DNA from 4 places in the Plantactinospora sp. A48 genome. Region 4 is predicted to be linked to each of the others. Evidence: riboswitches for the same ligand, from Rfam matches in the RefSeq annotation. Region 4 holds a riboswitch; each other region holds the start of a gene.
The links. A riboswitch is a leader RNA that binds a small molecule or an ion and turns the genes downstream of it on or off. The one in region 4 is predicted to bind cyclic di-AMP.

Region 1 (4,143 bases), on a different contig from region 4:
CCAGCAGCCGCGAAGGTACGCGCCGGAGGCTCCGCCAAGCATGACCCGGACGCGCTGAGCACCGCCGAGGTCTCCCGGCGCGAAGCCGAGTTGACCAACATGCTCAATGAGCGTGCCCGCGGCAAGGCGCTCGGGCCAACGGTGCTCGCCTCGATCACCATTCCGGTGGTCGTCCACGTCATCGAGGAGAACACCACCCGGGCCGGCGGCAACATTCCGGACTCGATGATCACGTCGCAGATCAGCGTGCTGAACCAGGCGTACGCCGGGTCGACCGGTGGCGCGGCCACCGCGTTCGCCTTCCAGCTCCAGAGCATCGACCGTACGGTGAACCCGAGCTGGTACCCGATCGTGGAGGGGTCCTCGGCCGAGCGGAGCATGAAGAGCTCGCTGCGTACGGGCGGCAAGAACACCCTGAACCTCTACCTCGGTGAGCTGAGCGACGACCTGCTCGGCTGGGCGACCTTCCCGACCAGGACCCTGAGCAGCCAGGACGGCGTGGTGGCGCTCAATGAGTCGCTGCCGGGCGGTACGGCCACCAACTACAACCTGGGTGACACGGCCACTCATGAGGTGGGCCACTGGCTGAACCTCTACCACACCTTCCAGGGCGGCTGCGCCGCCAGCGGCGACCAGGTCTCGGACACCCCATCCGAGAAGTCGGCCGCCTACCAGTGCCCGACCGGCCGGGACACGTGCAGTGCGACCGGCGCCGACCCGATCCACAACTTCATGGACTACACGTACGACTCCTGCATGTACCAGTTCACGGCGGGCCAGGCGACCCGGATGCTGAACGGCTGGAACACGTACCGCGCGCCCTGACGGCCGATTGATCCACGGCCGCGCGCGAAGGTCCGACCGGGCCAGCGGCGGCGGATGAGAACGGCGGTGCACACGGCGGCGCCGGCCTCCCGGGGAGGGGAGACCGGCGCCGTCATCGCGTCCCGGCGTTAACCGGGGGCCCTTCCTCTACGAAAAGCGATAAGAAGGTGCCCTTCCTTTCAGTTCAGACGTGTTCGGGGCGGCGGGAGCGGGTCCGCCGGCCACCGGAGATGGTCCGGACGCTGGTGCCGGGTCGGGTCGCCCCCGGGTCCAGCCAGACCTGTACGGCCGGCGGGCCGGGTCGGCCGCCGTTCACCGGGCCCGGCCCGTCACCGCGCCGGGCCACCATGGCGACGTCGACGGTGAACTCGAACAGCCGCCAGTCGACGTGCGGCGCGGCCCGCAGCTCGCCGGCCAGTTCGGCCACCCGGGCCCGATCGGTGACCGGGCGGGCCCGGCCGGCCACGTACGCCTCGTCGTCGCTGTCCTCCGGTGGGAACGAGTGCAGCGCGTACCGGCCGTCACGTTCCAGGTCGCGCCGCTTGGGTGAGTCGACGACGAAGCAGTAGAGCCCGTCGGCGGTGATCACCGGCGACACCGGATGCACCCGCGGGCCACCGTCGGCACGCACGGTCGCCAGGTAGCCGAGGCCCGGCCCGTACTGCTGGATGAGGCCACGGATGGCCGCGGCGAGCTGGGGCTCGTCGGTGGCGAATTCGGTCCAGGATGCCATGCGACGATTCTATCGAACGCATGTTCGAAGGACCATCCGAACACGCCAACCGGGCCCCCGAGGTGGTCGTCATGCGACCGACCCGGGGGCCCGTTGTGTCGTGGCGGAGGGGCGACTCAGCCCAGCCAGCGCGGAGGCGGCGGCTGGGCTGAGTTCAGCGCGGAGGGCGACTCAGCCTGGCCGGCCGAAGCCGACGATGGTGCCCTTGCTGAGCGGCCTCATCCGGACGTGGTCGCCGCTCTGCGGCGCGTGGACGATCCAGCCGCCGCCGACGTACATCCCGACGTGCGCCAGGCCGTTGAGGAAGACCAGGTCACCGGGTTGCAACTGAGAGCGGCTGACGTGCCGCATCGAGTTGTACTGCTGCGCCGCGTTGTGTGGCAGGTGCACGCCCACCTGGGCCCAGGCGGCCATCGTCAGCCCCGAGCAGTCGTACGAGCCGGGCCCGTCGGTACCCCAGATGTACGGCTTGCCGATCTGCTTGCAGGCGAACTTGACCACCTTGCCGGCGTCGCCACCGGGGTACTGGGCCGGGCAGGGCGCCGGGGCGAAGGCCCCACCACCGCCGTTGCCGTACACCTTGAGGCGCAGCTTCTGCAGCCGGTCGATCTCGGTGTCGATGTCCTTGGCCTTGGCCGCCAGCTCGGACTCGGTCTTGGTCAGCTGGGCGACCAGCAGGTCGAGCGGGGCCTTCTGCTCGGCGTACCTGCGCTTGAGGTCGGCGGCCTGTTGCACGTCCGCCTGCTGCTGGCGGGCGAAGTGATCCAGCAGCTCCAACTGGTCCACCAGGGCGTTCGGGCTGCCGGTGGTCAGGATCGCGTTGATCGCCGACGCCTGGTCACCCTTGTACGCCTCGGCGGCGAAGCCACCGACCTTGTTCATCGCGAGGTCCACCTGCAACTGCAGGGGCTGGATCTTCTTCGCCAGCGCGTCGGCCTGCTTCCGCTTGGCGGCGAGCTCCTGCTTGGCGGCGTTGTGCTTCTCGATCGTGGGTTCGAGCTGGTTCCACTCTTCGTCGATCTGCTTCTCGATCTGCGCCACCGACGGATCGGCGTGGACCGGCGCGGCGCCGACCAGCAGCGTGAGCGTGCTGGCCACCGCGGTCAGCGTGACGGAAACTACGGCCCAACGGGTTCGCGACCGGGGTCGGGCGCCGGCGTACTCCGCCGGGCTCACGGACCGGGGCCGCGAGGCATGGCTAGCCACCGAGGCTGGTACTCCTTCTCCCCTTCCCGCCTACCGGGTTAGCTGACGGGTTCGGGCGGAAGAGAGACGCCCTACTGCGGGAAGCCCGCAGATTCACCCCTGGGACGTGGGTCCCCGGCTCATCGAACGATTCGGCGGTGTCGAGTCGTTGCCGTCCCGGTTGGACGGTCTACCGCCGCCTCGACGGTGACCAAGGGTAGGTAAGGCGCCGGAGCGAACGCAAGCCGGCACGCAAGTTCCATCGCTACGTATAGCGGACGGTCGCGGAGGGTCGCAGATATGAAGAAATTTTACGACCGGACGGGGTCCCACCGGTATCCATTGACGTGAAAGCGCGCAGCGGCAAGGGTGGCAACGCCAGTCATCACCGGCAGATGGAGGTCCAATGCACCATCCGCAACTCGCCGTGAGCAGACGGATCCTGCTCAGTATCGCACTGGTCGGGTCGGGCGTACTCGTCCCGGTTGGCAGCGCACCGGCCCTGGCCGGTCCGCCCGCCGATTCCCGGCAACAGGAGTACGCCGCGGCGGCGGCCGAGTACGGCGTACCGGACGGTGTCCTGCTGGCCGTCTCCTATCTGGAGTCGCGGTGGGACACCAACGCCGGCGCGCCGAGCACCGCCGCCGGCTACGGGCCCATGCACCTGACCGACGCCCGGTACGTCCGGAGCCGGCCCGTGCCCGGCCACTACGACGCCACCGAGGACCCGCGCGGTGATTCCGCCCGCCCCATGACGGTACGGCCGGCGAACGACGCCCGCGCTACGGCGGACACCGGTGACGCGCCCACCGCGGCCTCCCTGGAGACCGTCACGGCGGCAGCCGGGCTCACCGGAACCGACGCCGGGACCCTGCGGACGGACCCCGCCAGCAACATCCGGGGCGGCGCTGCGCTGCTCGCGTCGTACCAGAGGCAGTTGGGTGGACCGGCGGGCAGCGGGAGCGACCCGGCGGCCTGGTACGGCGCGGTCGCCCGGTACTCCGGCGCGGACACCTCGGACGCCGCGGCGGCCTTCGCCAACGAGGTGTACGCGACCCTCCGGACCGGCGCGGAGCGCAGCACCGACGACGGTCACCACCTGCGGCTCGCCGCGCGCGCGATCGAGCCGGTCCGGTCCTGGCTGGACCGGTTGGGGCTGCGCGCCCCGAAGCCACGCCCGGACGGCCTGGAGTGCCCGACCGACGTGGCCTGCGTCAGCGTGCCCGCACCCTACGAGCAGTACGGGCCGACGGTCGGCGACTACGGCAACCACGACCTGTCCGACCGGCCCGGCCGGCAGCAGGTCGACTACATCGTCATCCACGACACCGAGGGCAGTTGGGCGACCACGCTGGATCTGATCAAGGATCCGACGTACGTGAGCTGGAACTACACCATCC
Region 2 (4,143 bases), on a different contig from region 4:
TCCTCCACCGGGCGTTCGATACGCCCACGCCGATCATCTCGGCCGGGCCACCACCGTGACTGCGGGCGAAGGGCTCACCGGACCCGGGCCATAGGTCCCGCCGTCACGCACCGGCAGGCCGGGCCCGGGTCGGATGGTCGATCGCCGGGCTGTCAGCGTGGGCCCCCGCACGGCTGGCCAGGGCGCCGGTCAGGGCCGGCGTCGGGACCGCGGCAGCGCGGCGCGCGGTGCCGGCCCGTCGCCCGGGGACCGGGCCGAGGCCAGTTCCGCGCGCTGGGCCAACCGCCGTAGTCGACGCCCGACCACCCGGTCGCTGTGCCAGGCGATCCACAGGCACAGCGCGGCCAGCGGCAGTTCGACGACGAGCGCCAGCACCACGGACAGCAGCAGGTCCGGGCCCGGTGAGGTGGTGACGTCGAACCAGGCGTCCACCGCCAGCATGGTGGCGGTGGCGGTCGCGGCCATCGCCACCCGCCGGTGTCCCCGGTACGCCTGGACGGCCGTCAGCGCCAGCAGGAGGATCAACCCGACGTCGAAGCCCACCCAGGCGGCCCGGTAGTGGGCGGCCACGGCGTGTCGGGGGAGGGTGGCGGCGAGGTAGCCGACCCAGGGCACCGCGAGTGCCGCCAGCGCCGCGAACACCGGCGCCACCCAGCGGGGGGCCGGGCGGACGCTGGCGCCCCCGCCCTCGTCGACCGGCAGTTCCGAACCGCTCATCGCCCGACCCGCCATCTCTCCGACCCCCGAACGGATCGCCCAGACCGACCTCGAACGGCGGGACCGCCCGGATCCACCCGATCGGTGCGATCCCGACACCGAGCGGATCAGCACGGATTCGCCCTACCCATCCCGCCCGGGTGGCGAAACCATACCGGGTACCCGCTCGTCCGTCGGCTACCCACTCCGAACCCCTTGTGTCCCATCGGCGCCGCCTTGGGTGTTTCGGTGGTCGAGTGGCTCACCGGTAATTGTCGAGAACGATGACCGGTGTCACTTCCGTCAGCGGGTCGAAAATCGGTCAACGTGTCTTCCAGGAGCGGTGTTGCTCACTGTTTAGCCAGCTCACGGGCTTGGCAGGAGCGGGAGGAGCCCAGTAGTGTCGTCGCGTCCATGTTGGTTTGTTGGCCACTGTTGGGTGGCCGCCGACACGGATCCGCTTAGTCGTCCACAACGAGCCGGGGACCCAATTTCTTTCGGGGTGAATCCGCGGGTGCAGACCCGTGGTAGGGCGATCTTCCCGCCCGAATCCGTCAGCTAACCCGGTAGGCGGTTTCGGAAGGAGTTCTTCTTCGTGCACCACTCACCCCCGGGGATCCCCCCGATCCCGATCCCGACCGGCGTGTCCGCGCCCGATCCCGCTCCGACCGGAGCGGCGTCCTGACCGAGGCTCGCCAGTCGAGCCAGGCCCGTCACGCGAGCACCGCCGGTTGAGGTGGTCCGATCCCGGCCACCTGTTCCCCCGGATCCGCCTGCCGTGGGTGAAACCCCCACCCGCGACGGCGGTCGACAAGCCACACCACGAAGACCCGACCGGACGCCCCGCGCGCCCGCGTCCGGTCGCCGTGCTCGCCCGCGGGTCCTGGCCTGGCGGAGCCGCCGATCCACCGCGCCCCCGGGCGGGCGGGTCGGGACTTCCCTGGAGGATCCCCGTGAAGCTTCGTTATCCACAGCAGTTCCGTTCCGCGCTGGGCCGGCCCGCCGGCCGAGTCGCGCTGGTCTCCGCGGGCGCCGCCATCGCGGCCGTGGTGACCGGCGTGACCGTGACCGGCGTGGCCGAACCGGCCGACCAACCGGTCCAGACCCGGGTCGCCGCCGAGCTGGCCCAGCCGGCGGAGGCGGCCCCGGCCGAGGTGCCGGCCGTTCCGTCGGCCACCGCGGCGCGGTCGTCCGCGCCGAGCCCCTCGCAGACCAGGTCGTCCGCGCCGGCGAAGCCCGCCAGGCCGGTCGCGCCGAAACCGCCGGCCGCCCGGTCGCTGGCCTACGACTACGAGGCGCAGATCAACGGTTACTACTGCGGTCCGGCCGCCACCCGGATCGCGCTCACCGCGGCCGGCCTGCACCCCAGCCAGGACAGCCTGGCGGCCCGGCTGAACACCACCGAGAACGGCACCGACTCGGCGGCCGACACCACCCGGGTGCTGAACAGCGTCGCCAGGACCAACTTCTACTCGACCCGGGAGATTCCTGGTATGCCGACGACGGGGCAGGTCAGCCGCCTGCGGTCCGACGTCGTGACCGCGATCGCCAGCGGGCACGCCATCGTGGCCAACATCGTCGGCAGCCAGGTCGACACCGAGGGCGGCTGGCACGACTACAGCGGCGGTCACTACCTCACGGTGGTCGGCTACCGGGACAACGGCCGGGTTCTCAAGATCGCCGATCCGGCGTTCGTCAACGGCCAGAGCCAGTACTGGATGAGTGCCGACGACTTCGCCGCCTGGATGGCCACCCGCGGCTACTCCGCCTGATCGGCACCCGATCACCAACGCGCCGGCCGGTGTCCGCAACCATGGACACCGGCCGGTGTCGATCCGGCGGGCCGTTCGGGTGACCACCGACGTGCCACCGAAGGTCCGGCCCGATCTGGCGACGGAATGGCCGTCAGGTGGAGACTCCGGGCTGCGGGTGGGTAACCGGCGTGTCGTACGCGACCTGGGGTGACCCTGGTCGTCGCGACCGTCGCCGATCATGTTTGGATACCGATATGTCTGTTCAGCGTGGTGCGGGTCCCGCACGCGGCCGTCGACCGGCCGGGGATCCGCCGCCGGCGGGTGGTGGGCGACGCTGGGTAGCGGTGGCGACCCTTCCGGAGCTCGCCCGGGCACTGCTCAGCGACGATCTGGGTGGACGGGACGAGGTGCCGCGACACGTCGCCGACCGGGTGACCGCCGAGGCGGAACGGTGGGCGGCATACGGGTTCGGCGCCGAGAACATCCGGCCGTGGCTGGACCTGCCGCCGGAGGCGGCCGCGTACCTGGTCGAGCGGGGTGTCCTGCCCCGGGTGCTGGACCTGCCGGTCGAGCTGGCGCCCGCACCGGTGGCGCTCAAACTGGCCATCACCAGCGGGCGGCTGCCGGTCGAGCGGGCGTACGAGCTGCTGGTCGCCACCGGGGAACACCGGCCGGCGGCGGACGCGCCGGCGGCCCCCGAGCCGCCCGCCGGACAGCCGGCCGGACACCCCGGCGGTACGCGCGACGAGGCGCCCCCCAGGGTCGGGGTGACGTGGTCCGGGCCGACCATCGGCGCGGTCCCCGACCGTGGCGCGGACCGGGACCGGGACCGGGATCGGCGCCCGGTGGCACCGGTGATCTTCTCGCACGGTACGCCGGAAGGCTGACCTCGGCCGGGTGTCACCGCCACGGCCGGCGGCCGGTGTCCGGCTGGTAGAGCCGGTACGCCCCGATCGTCCGCACCACGCCGCTGGCGCCGCGCTGCTCGAGGAACCGCTGGAAGGCCCGGTCCGCCGGCCCGTCGAGGTCGAACAGGTACCCGGGCCGGGGTGCCGCGTCGACCTGCTGCCGGTAACCCGCCCACCGGTTCTGGCCGGGCCGCAGGCGCTGGTCGAGCACCGCGCAGGCGACCCGCTCACGGGCGTTGAAGACGAGCCGGTCGCAGGTCCAGTACTCGGCGTAGACGTACCGGACACCGGCCAGCCGCAGCGCGGTGGCCACCTGCCGCGCCTGCCGCTCCTCGTCCCGGGTCGGGCCGACCCGACCGAGGAAGTCGGCGGTCGCCCAGACCATCGTGGTGGTCAGCGCGGCCAGCAGGACGGTGGCGACCCCACCGGCGAGGATCCGGCCGGGTCGGTCGGTGCCGAGCCGCCGGTCGGTGCGGAGCCGCCGGTCGCCGAGCCAGGTCGCGGCCCGCCACAGCGGCCAGAGCATGATCGGCAGCGAGACCTGGAGCAGGGACAGGTAACGGGCGCTCTGCAGCGGCGCGGTGCCGGCCAGGTCGTTCCGGACGTACCCGACCAGGGTCAGTGCCGCGCCCGCGACCAGCGCGAGCCGGACGGCGGCGCGGACCCGGCCGTCCCGGCCCGTCCGGCGGTCCCGGCGCAGTTCCCAGCCGGCCAGCACGACCGCGGCCAGCAGCAACAGCAGATAGAGCCCCGCCCACCAGATCCGGCCGGGTACGCAGCCCGCC
Region 3 (4,143 bases), on a different contig from region 4:
ACTTCACCACGGTGATCTCCGCGCTCAGCGGCGTCGCCGGGATGGTCAACAACGACGGCGCCGAGTCCACCGGAGTGGTAGTCCCCGGCGGGGTGCCATGCGCGATCGCGGTGTCGGAAACCCCGCCGTTGTCCAGGTCCGCCTGGCTCACCGTGTACGTGGCCGTACAGGTCGTCGACGCCCCCGGCGCCAGCGTGGTCACCGGGCAGGTGATCGGACCCAGATCCGAGTCCGACGACGGCGGGGTCTGCGCGTCGGTGACGTTGACGCCGGTCAGGGTCAGCCCACCGGTGTTGGTGACCTGGAACCGGTACTGCACCTGCTGACCGACGGTGGTGATGGTGCCGCTGGTGGAGGACTTGAGCACCGAGATCGCCGGGGTCAGCACCTCGGCCGGAATGGTCAGGTCGGACGGTTCGGAGCTGACCGGCGTGGTGCTCCCGGTCGGGGTGCCCTGGGCCGTCGCGGTGTCCGAAACCCCACCGTTGTCCAGATCCGCCTGCGTCACCGTGTACGTCGCCGTGCAGACGGTTGATTCCCCGGGGTCGAGCGCGGTCACCGGGCAGGTGATCGGGCCGAGGTCCGCGTCCGACGACGGCGGGGTCTGGGTGTCGCTGACGGCTATGTCGGTCAGCCGGACGCCACCGGTGTTGACCACGTGGAACGAGTACGGCACCTGCTGACCGACGGCGCTGATCAGCGAGGTGGTCGACGACTTCACCAGGTCGATGCTGGCCTCGGTGGGGCTGCCGCAGGACAGGGTGGTGCTGAACGGGAAGTAGTGGATCTCCCCGCCCTCGTGGTCGAGGGTCCGGGTGATGATGCTGCCCTCGGTGTTGCTGGCGGACAGGTCGATCAGGTCGGCGTTGGGCGCGTAGATGCTGCCGTCGACGGTCCGGGCCCCGGCGGTGAGGGTGAGCTGGGTGGCGGTCGGGAAGTTGATCAGTACGTACCGCGCCTGCTGGCCGCCGATGCCGGAGAAGTTCGGCGCGTTCCACGCGAAGACGTTCCCCACCCCGCTGGTGTCGACATTGATCAGCAGCGGGGTGTTCGCCGTGGGCTGGTCGGCGAAGGTCAGGGTGTCGATGTTGTTCAGGTCCGTGGCACTGAGGTTCAGCACGTTCGTGACGCCGCTGGTCAGCGTGACCACGGCGTTGCTACCCGGCGGGATCGGCCGGGGCAGCACAGCTCCGTTGGGCGTACGGAGCACCACGGTGTTCTCGCAACCGGAGAGCCCGGTCGAGGTGGTCCGGAAGGACTCGAAGGCGGCGGCGAAGTTGATCGGCGAGGTGGGGCCGACATTCGCGGGCGGCTGCCGGATCGTCAGTTCGACCCGGGGATGAGCCTCGTAGTCGTTGGTCGGCAGGATGCGGGTGTTCACCGCGGCACCGTTGTTGTCGGTGTCCCGGACGAAGGTGCCGGTGAGGTTGCCGATCTTGGCGTAGCCCTGGGAGAGCACCTGGAGGCGGGTGCCGGGGACGCTGGCGGCGAAGTTGACCCGTCCCCCCACCACCAGCGCCGACGGCTGGCTGTCGCCGGGGACCACGAACGAGCCGGCGGTGTTGTTGGCGAGCTGGTAGTTGCCGAAGGAGAGATCACCTCCCACGGCCATGGTGCCCTCGTTCTCGTCGTGGACCACGTTGGCGTTGCCCTCGGTCATCACGCCGAAGCTCAGTGCCGGCGCGACCGGGTTGACCGGTCCGATCGCCGCCGCCGTGACGGTTGGTGCCGGATCCGTGTCGTCCGCGGCCCATGACGGAACGGCGGGGATCGTCGCGACGAGTGCCGAGAGGGCCGCGACTGCGGCGACACGCCGCCACCGGCCTGCCCACCTGACTGACCTGCTCATTTTTCCCCCGATGACTTGTTTGTGGCGGAGCATAACCATTTGGGGGAAATCAGGAGATAAGTACCTGAAATCCGATTCTTCCATCGAACTCCCGCGACCGCCCCGCCAACCTTCGACGACCACCCCGCCACCCGGGTCGAGCCGGCCCCCGTACCGGCCCGAATGGCCCCTTCATCACCTTGAGTAACCGACGAATATGTTCTGTCGTCGATCCGGCGGACGCGCGCTCAAGCCTCCAGCTTGGACACCTGTGTGATGGATCAGCTACACAGCGACGCGACGGTGGCCCCCGTCCATCACCGTGAGGTAACCTCACGCCCGGTCATCGCCGATAGGCGCGCGTGGCGCCTGCGGTGGCGCCGCCTAATCACCCATCCGGGTGAGTCGGGGAACCAGGTAACTGGGGCTAATCCGCGTCGGACGCGGTAGGGGCAGCTTCCGTCCCGAGCCCGGCAGCTAACCCGGCCGGCGGTCACGGAAGGACAGAGCGGATTGGCACTGCGACCGATGTGGTGGAGTTCGGTGATCGCGGCGGTGGCGACGCTGGTCGTCGCGGTCGGTCCCGGACCCGCCATCGCCGCCCCCGGCACTCCGAATCCCTCCTCAACCGGACAGGGTCCCGACGAGGAGAGCCCGTCCGGTCACACCGGCGACGGGGATGACCGGCTGCTCAGTGAGGCCCTGGAGACGGCCAACCGCAACTACGTGACGGCGAAGGCCAAGCTCGACAAGACGTTGAAGCGGCAGCGGGAACTCGCCGACGAGGCGCGCCGTGCCGACGAGGCCCGGGACCGGCTGGCCCCGGACATCGGCCGGATCGCCGTCTCGGCCTACCGGGTCGGGCCCGCCGGCCAGGCGGCGATGCTGCTGGACAGTTCCTCGCCGGACGACTTCCTGGCCCGGGCCACCGGCCTCAACGAGATCAACCAGGTCAACGACGGCAAGATCGCCGAACTGAACGCCGCCCGCGACCGGGCCCGCGCGGCCCAGGCCGCCCTGGACGAGGAGGTCCAGGAGGAGAAGCGGCTCACCGCCGTCATGGCGAAGCAGAAGGAGAACGTCGACAAGTCGCTGGACCTGCTGGGTGGCAACCGGCAGATCGGCAAGGGCTTCGTCTCCGCCACCTCGCCGGTGGCGAAGGCCGCCCCCCGGGCCGCCGACGGCAGTTGGCCGCGCGAGTCCTGCAACAAGAAGGACCCGACGACGAGCGGCTGCGTCACGGCCCGGACCCTGAACGCCTACAAGGAGACCCGCAAGGCCGGGTTCAACCGGTTCGCGGGCTGCCACCGCAATGGCGGACCGTTCGAGCACCCCAAGGGCCGGGCCTGCGACTGGTCACTGATCAGGAGCGGCTTCGTCCACGCGCAGAACAAGGACCAGATCCTGTACGGCAACAACCTCGCGGCGTTCCTGATCCGCAACGCCGACCGGCTCGGCATCTACTACGTCATCTGGTACAAGCAGATCTGGTTCCCGGCGACGGGGTGGAAGTCGTACAGCGGACCGTCGGACCATACCGACCACGTACACATGTCACTGCTCTGATTCTCGCGGCTGCCGCCGGTCCAGTCCTGGCGGCTGCCGCTGGCGACGGGTGACCGGACCATCCGGCCGCGCCGGTCGACCGGTGGCCGGGCCGACCGGCTGGTCGGTGGCCGGGCCGACCGGCTGCCGGCGTTGGCCGGCGGCCGGACCGTCCGGCTGCCGGCGGGTCCAGCCGACGAACCGGTCGAACAGCTCGGCCGGGGTTACCGACGGTGCCCCGGAGCAGGCTTCGAACAGATCGGCGATGGCCGTGTGCAGGCACTCGGCCATGAACATCGACAGCCCCACCGGGTCGTCGACGTAGAGGCTCCGCAGGTCCGCGCGGGCGGGGCGACAGGGCCACGGGAACGCACAGTCCCGGCAGATCCACAGCGGTGCTATCGGATTGTGCCGCACGATGATCGGGTGCCGGACGGCCGACACCGGCCGGCGGATGGCTGGGGGTGTCGGCCGGCCCGCGAGCGCGGCAACCCGTACCAGCACCCGGACGGGCCCGCCGTGGACGCCCCCGGCGGCCACCGGAACGCCGGCCAGCACGATCCACTCCATCGACCGGGGGTCGACACCACCGGTGTCCGCCACCTCGGTGACCCGCATCCGGAGGCGACCGTGTCCGGACAACCAATCCGACTCGCCCACGTCGATCAACTGGCCGACCTCGACCAGGGGGCCGTCTTCCACCGCCGCCACCTCCGCTTGCCCGGCGCCCGGAGCACGCCCTGCTGGCGGCGCTCCTGACACCGGCTACC
Region 4 (4,143 bases):
TGCTCGGGCTGTTCGGCGCCCCCGAGCCCTACTTCGCGGGCGCCAGCGCCTCCGAGGCGCCCCTGCCCGGGGTCTGAGCGGGCCGTCCGGCCGCCTTCCGGCCGTCGCCTGGGATCCCGCTCTTCTTCGCGTCCCGCCGGCCCTGGCCGGTGCCCGGCGTCCGGCGTCCCCGAGGGGTGCGGCCCCACGGCTTGAAGCTGGACAGTGCGGTCATGAAGATCAACAGGCTGGACGAGACCGTCGGCGCTATCACCAGGTCCGCGCGGTCGCGTGCCGTCGCGGCCGCCCCGGCGTCGGCGAGATGCTGGACCATCGGCACCAGCAGGAACAGCACCAGCAGCAGCATCGCGGTGGTCAGCACCAGCTTGGCGACGACCCACTTGTAGCGCAGCACGCCCCACGGGGTGACCAGCCCGCTGAGCAGTCCGATCACCCAGACCGCCACGGACAGCGGCGCGAACAGCACCGTCGCGACCAACCGGGCCGCCGGGTAGACCACCGCGTGATCCGCCCCGACCAGCCCGGCGATGCCGAAGGTCAGCAGGACGAGGTCGGCACCGAGCCAACCGACCGAGGTGACCACGTGGGCGGTGAGCAACGCCTTACGGGCGCGTGGCGAGATCCTCATGGTGCCGATGCTGCCGGGCGAGCGGGCGCCCGTCGTGGTGCCCGAAGCGGATTCCGGCGTACGACACCGGACGTACCCGGCGGTGGCCGGTCACGGCCGGTGCCCCGGCCCGGAGGCGGGCCGGGGACAGCCAGAGTCAGTATTCCGACAGGTGCACGTGGTTGGTGTGGTCGCTGGACGGGTCGCCGTTGCCGCCGCTGTACGCCTTCCAGCCGCTGCTCGGCAGCCAGATCTGCCTGAACCAGATCACGTACAGCACGCCCAGCCGGCTGGCGTTCTTGATGAAGTACGCGGCCAGGTTGTTGCCGTACGTCTTGTCCGAACCGGTGGCGACGCCCTCGAACCCGCCCTTGGCGGCCGCGAAGTCGCAGGCCCGGCCCTTGGGATGTTCGCCGGATCCGCCGCTGCGGTAGCACGAGACGAAGTGGTTGAAGCCGGCCGCCTTCGCCTCGTTCATCGCGTGCAGGGTGCGCGGGGTGATGCATCCCGAGGTGGTCGGGTCGTTGACGCTGCACGACTCGGGTGGCCAGGATCCGTCGGAGTTGCGGGGCGCGGGCTTGGCCACGGCCCGGGACGTGCCACCCGTACCCGTGGTGCTGCCGCCACCACCGGAGACCGCGAGGGCCCGCTCGGCCTGCTGCTTGCGCTTGGCCATCACGGCGAGCTGGGTGCGCTGCTCACCGATCTCCTTGTCGATCGCCTCCTTGGCCCGGGTCTCCTGATCGCGCGTGTCGAGCAACGCCCGTAGCTGCCGGTCCTCGTTGCCGGCCACCGCCTGGAGCCGGGCCGCCGAGTCGATGAAGCCGTCCGGTGAGGTGGCGTTGAGCAGGGCGGTGACCGGCCCGAGCCGCCCGGTGCGGTACGCCGCCCCGGCCAGCTCGCCGACGGTCTGGCTGCGCATCTCCACCTCGCCGGCGAGTTCACCCAGGTGTCTGGCCAGGTCCTTCTGGCGCTTGGTGGAGTTGTCGAGCTTCGCCCTGGCGTCCAGGTAGCCCCGGGAGGCGGCGTCGAGCTGCTCCCGGAGGCTGGCCGATCCGCCCTCGTTGTCGGTGTCGCCAGGCGCGGCCCGCAGGCCGGCGATCGGTGCGGCCCGCAGGCCGGCGAGCGGCGCCGCGGCGGCGGGGGTGGGGGACACGGCGAGCGGCAGTGCCGCCGCCAGGAACGCCGCGAGAATCGCGACGGTACGTCCAGCAGGTGCCATGAAGCGTCCTTCCGTCAGCCGCCGACCGGGTTAGCTGACGGGTTCGGGACGGAAGATCCCTACCGCGGTTGCGCGGATGCACCCCTGGTACGTGGTTCCCCGGCTCGCCCGAGGGCGATTAGGCGGCGGTTTCCGCAGGCACCGGTGGGCGCCTCCCGGCGGAAACCGGAGCCGAGTTTACGGCCGGTGGGCCGAGGTGGCTCCGTCGACACCTCGATGTCTTGGGGTAATTGTCAGAAAAGTCCACCTGGACAGCCGAAACTTAAGGGTCCCCTAATCACCAGCCGGCGGAGCCACAGCCGTCCGGTCGGGCGGCCGGCTCCACCTGCAACGTGGCGTGTTCGATCCGGAACTCCTCGTGCAGGGCGATCCGGGCCGCCGTCAGCACGTCACCGACCTCCGTCTCCGGCCGCAGCGTCAGGTGGGCCGAGGCCACCTCCATGCCGGGGGTCAGCGTCCAGACGTGCAGGTCGTGTACGTCGGCGACGCCGGGTAGCGCGCACAACCGGGCCCGCACGGCCGGCACGTCCAGGTGCTCGGGTGCGGCCTGCACCAGGATCCGGACGGCGGCCCGCCCCAGTCGCCAGGTGCGGGGCAGGATGAACAGGCCGATGCCCACCGCCACCAGCGGGTCGGTCCACCACCAGCCGGTCAGCGCGATGGTGCCGGCGGCCACGATCACCCCGACCGAGCCGAGCAGATCACCCAGCACCTCGAGGTAGGCGCCCCGCACGTTGATGCTCTCCCTGGCGCCCGCGCGCAGCAGGCCGAAGGCGGCGATGTTGGCCGTCAGCCCGAGGAACGCCACCACCAGCATCGGGCCGGGTCGCACCGGTGACGGGTCGCCGAACCGGCGGATGGCCTCGGCCAGCACGTACAGCGCCACGCCGAACAGCAGCACGGCGTTGGCCAGCGCCGCCAGCACCTCGAGGCGGTAGAGGCCGAAGGTCCGCTGCGGGTCGTTACCGGCCCGCCGGCCGGCGGTGATGGCCGCCAGTGCCATGCCGATGCCGAGCACGTCGGTGAACATGTGCCCGGCGTCGGAGAGCAGCGCGAGGGAGCCGGTGAGCAGCGCGGCGACCGCCTCGACCACCATCAGCGCGGCGAGGATGGCGAATGCCGCCCACAGTCGTCCGCGGTGCCGGTCCGCGGCCCGCAGCACCTGTCCGCCATGGTCGTGCCCCGCGCCCACCTGACCACCCTCCGTCACCGGTCACCCTCCCAACCCAAGCTATGCTCACATTGCTATATATGCAACTGGCACCTGGACCGCGGGCCGGACCGTCGGCGGCGCTGTGAACGTGGTCCTCGGCTGACCGGGCGAGGGTCAGGAGGTGAGCGTGATGGTGGTGAGGCGTTGGGTGGCCCGGGAGAGGGCGACGTACAGGGTCCGGATCCCGGCCGGGGAGTCGGCCCGGATTCCCGCGGGGTCGACCAGCACCACCCCGTCGTACTCCATCCCCTTGGCCTGCACCGCGTTGACCACCTGCAACCGTGGTCCGGACAGCTCCCGCAGCCAGTCCGTCACCTCGTCCCGGCGCGGTACCGGGGTGATCACCCCGACCGTGCCCGCCACCTCGGTCAGCAGCTTGGCGGTGGCCTCGACCGTGGCGGCCGGCAACTCGTCCGGGCGGACGGTGCGGGCCACCGGCGGGACACCGGTGCTGCGTACGGCGGTCGGCAGCACCAGGTCCGGATCCAGCTCCCGGATCACCTCGGCGGCCACCGCGAAGATCTCGGCCGAGTTCCGGTAGTTGGTGGACAGGGTGTACTCGTGCCGCTGCCGCCGCCCCAACGCCTTGTCCCGGGCCCGGACCAGCTCCGCCGGGTCACCGGTCCACGCCGTCTGCGCCGGGTCACCCACCACGGTCCACGAGGCCAGCCGGCCCCGTCGACCCAGCATCCGCCACTGCATGGGCGAGACGTCCTGCGCCTCGTCGACCACGACGTGCGCGTACTCCCGGTAGTCCTCGTCCCGCCGGACCGTCTCGGCGCGGGCCGCGCGCTCCCGGTCGGCGTACGTGCTGACCTCGCGTACCCCACCCGCCACCAGGAACGGGTCGCGACGCTTGCGAGCCGGCCTCGGTGGCCGGCCCATCAGCTCGTCCAGCTCGTCCAGCAGCGCCACGTCCGGGATGGACGGACCCTCGGCGTCCAGTTTCCGGTACGAGTCGACCAGCAGCTCGGTCTCGGCCGGGGACAGGAGGCCGGCGGTGTACGACCGCAGCCGCGCCGGATCGGCCAGCCAGGCCAGCACGTGCCAGGGGTGCAGCCGGGGCCACCAGGCGCGGATGAAGTCCCGGAAGTCGGACCG

Region 1: another riboswitch for cyclic di-AMP. It lies ahead of ACXN5W_RS08160 (C40 family peptidase); the one in region 4 lies ahead of ACXN5W_RS14670 (coiled-coil domain-containing protein).
Region 2: another riboswitch for cyclic di-AMP. It lies ahead of ACXN5W_RS07260 (C39 family peptidase); the one in region 4 lies ahead of ACXN5W_RS14670 (coiled-coil domain-containing protein).
Region 3: another riboswitch for cyclic di-AMP. It lies ahead of ACXN5W_RS29905 (coiled-coil domain-containing protein); the one in region 4 lies ahead of ACXN5W_RS14670 (coiled-coil domain-containing protein).

What each region holds. Positions count from the first base shown of each region.
Region 1 is NZ_JBTIXF010000010.1:115,391-119,533, forward strand. It holds gene ACXN5W_RS08150 (zinc metalloprotease) at 1-825, shown strand, start outside; gene ACXN5W_RS08155 (pyridoxamine 5'-phosphate oxidase family protein) at 1,010-1,558, opposite strand; gene ACXN5W_RS08160 (C40 family peptidase) at 1,730-2,656, opposite strand; cyclic di-AMP (ydaO/yuaA leader) riboswitch at 2,777-2,911, opposite strand; gene ACXN5W_RS08165 (N-acetylmuramoyl-L-alanine amidase) at 3,171-4,143, shown strand, end outside.
Region 2 is NZ_JBTIXF010000009.1:39,445-43,587, reverse strand. It holds gene adhE (bifunctional acetaldehyde-CoA/alcohol dehydrogenase) at 1-8, opposite strand, end outside; gene ACXN5W_RS07265 (hypothetical protein) at 190-717, opposite strand; cyclic di-AMP (ydaO/yuaA leader) riboswitch at 1,145-1,284, shown strand; gene ACXN5W_RS07260 (C39 family peptidase) at 1,650-2,468, shown strand; gene ACXN5W_RS07255 (hypothetical protein) at 2,795-3,337, shown strand; gene ACXN5W_RS07250 (hypothetical protein) at 3,351-4,143, opposite strand, start outside.
Region 3 is NZ_JBTIXF010000111.1:3,421-7,563, reverse strand. It holds gene ACXN5W_RS29910 (DUF7507 domain-containing protein) at 1-1,849, opposite strand, end outside; cyclic di-AMP (ydaO/yuaA leader) riboswitch at 2,200-2,335, shown strand; gene ACXN5W_RS29905 (coiled-coil domain-containing protein) at 2,342-3,394, shown strand; gene ACXN5W_RS29900 (hypothetical protein) at 3,383-4,075, opposite strand.
Region 4 is NZ_JBTIXF010000023.1:68,968-73,110, forward strand. It holds gene ACXN5W_RS14660 (STAS domain-containing protein) at 1-77, shown strand, start outside; gene ACXN5W_RS14665 (hypothetical protein) at 29-628, opposite strand; gene ACXN5W_RS14670 (coiled-coil domain-containing protein) at 765-1,829, opposite strand; cyclic di-AMP (ydaO/yuaA leader) riboswitch at 1,833-1,964, opposite strand; gene ACXN5W_RS14675 (cation diffusion facilitator family transporter) at 2,107-3,021, opposite strand; gene ACXN5W_RS14680 (HelD family protein) at 3,157-4,143, opposite strand, start outside.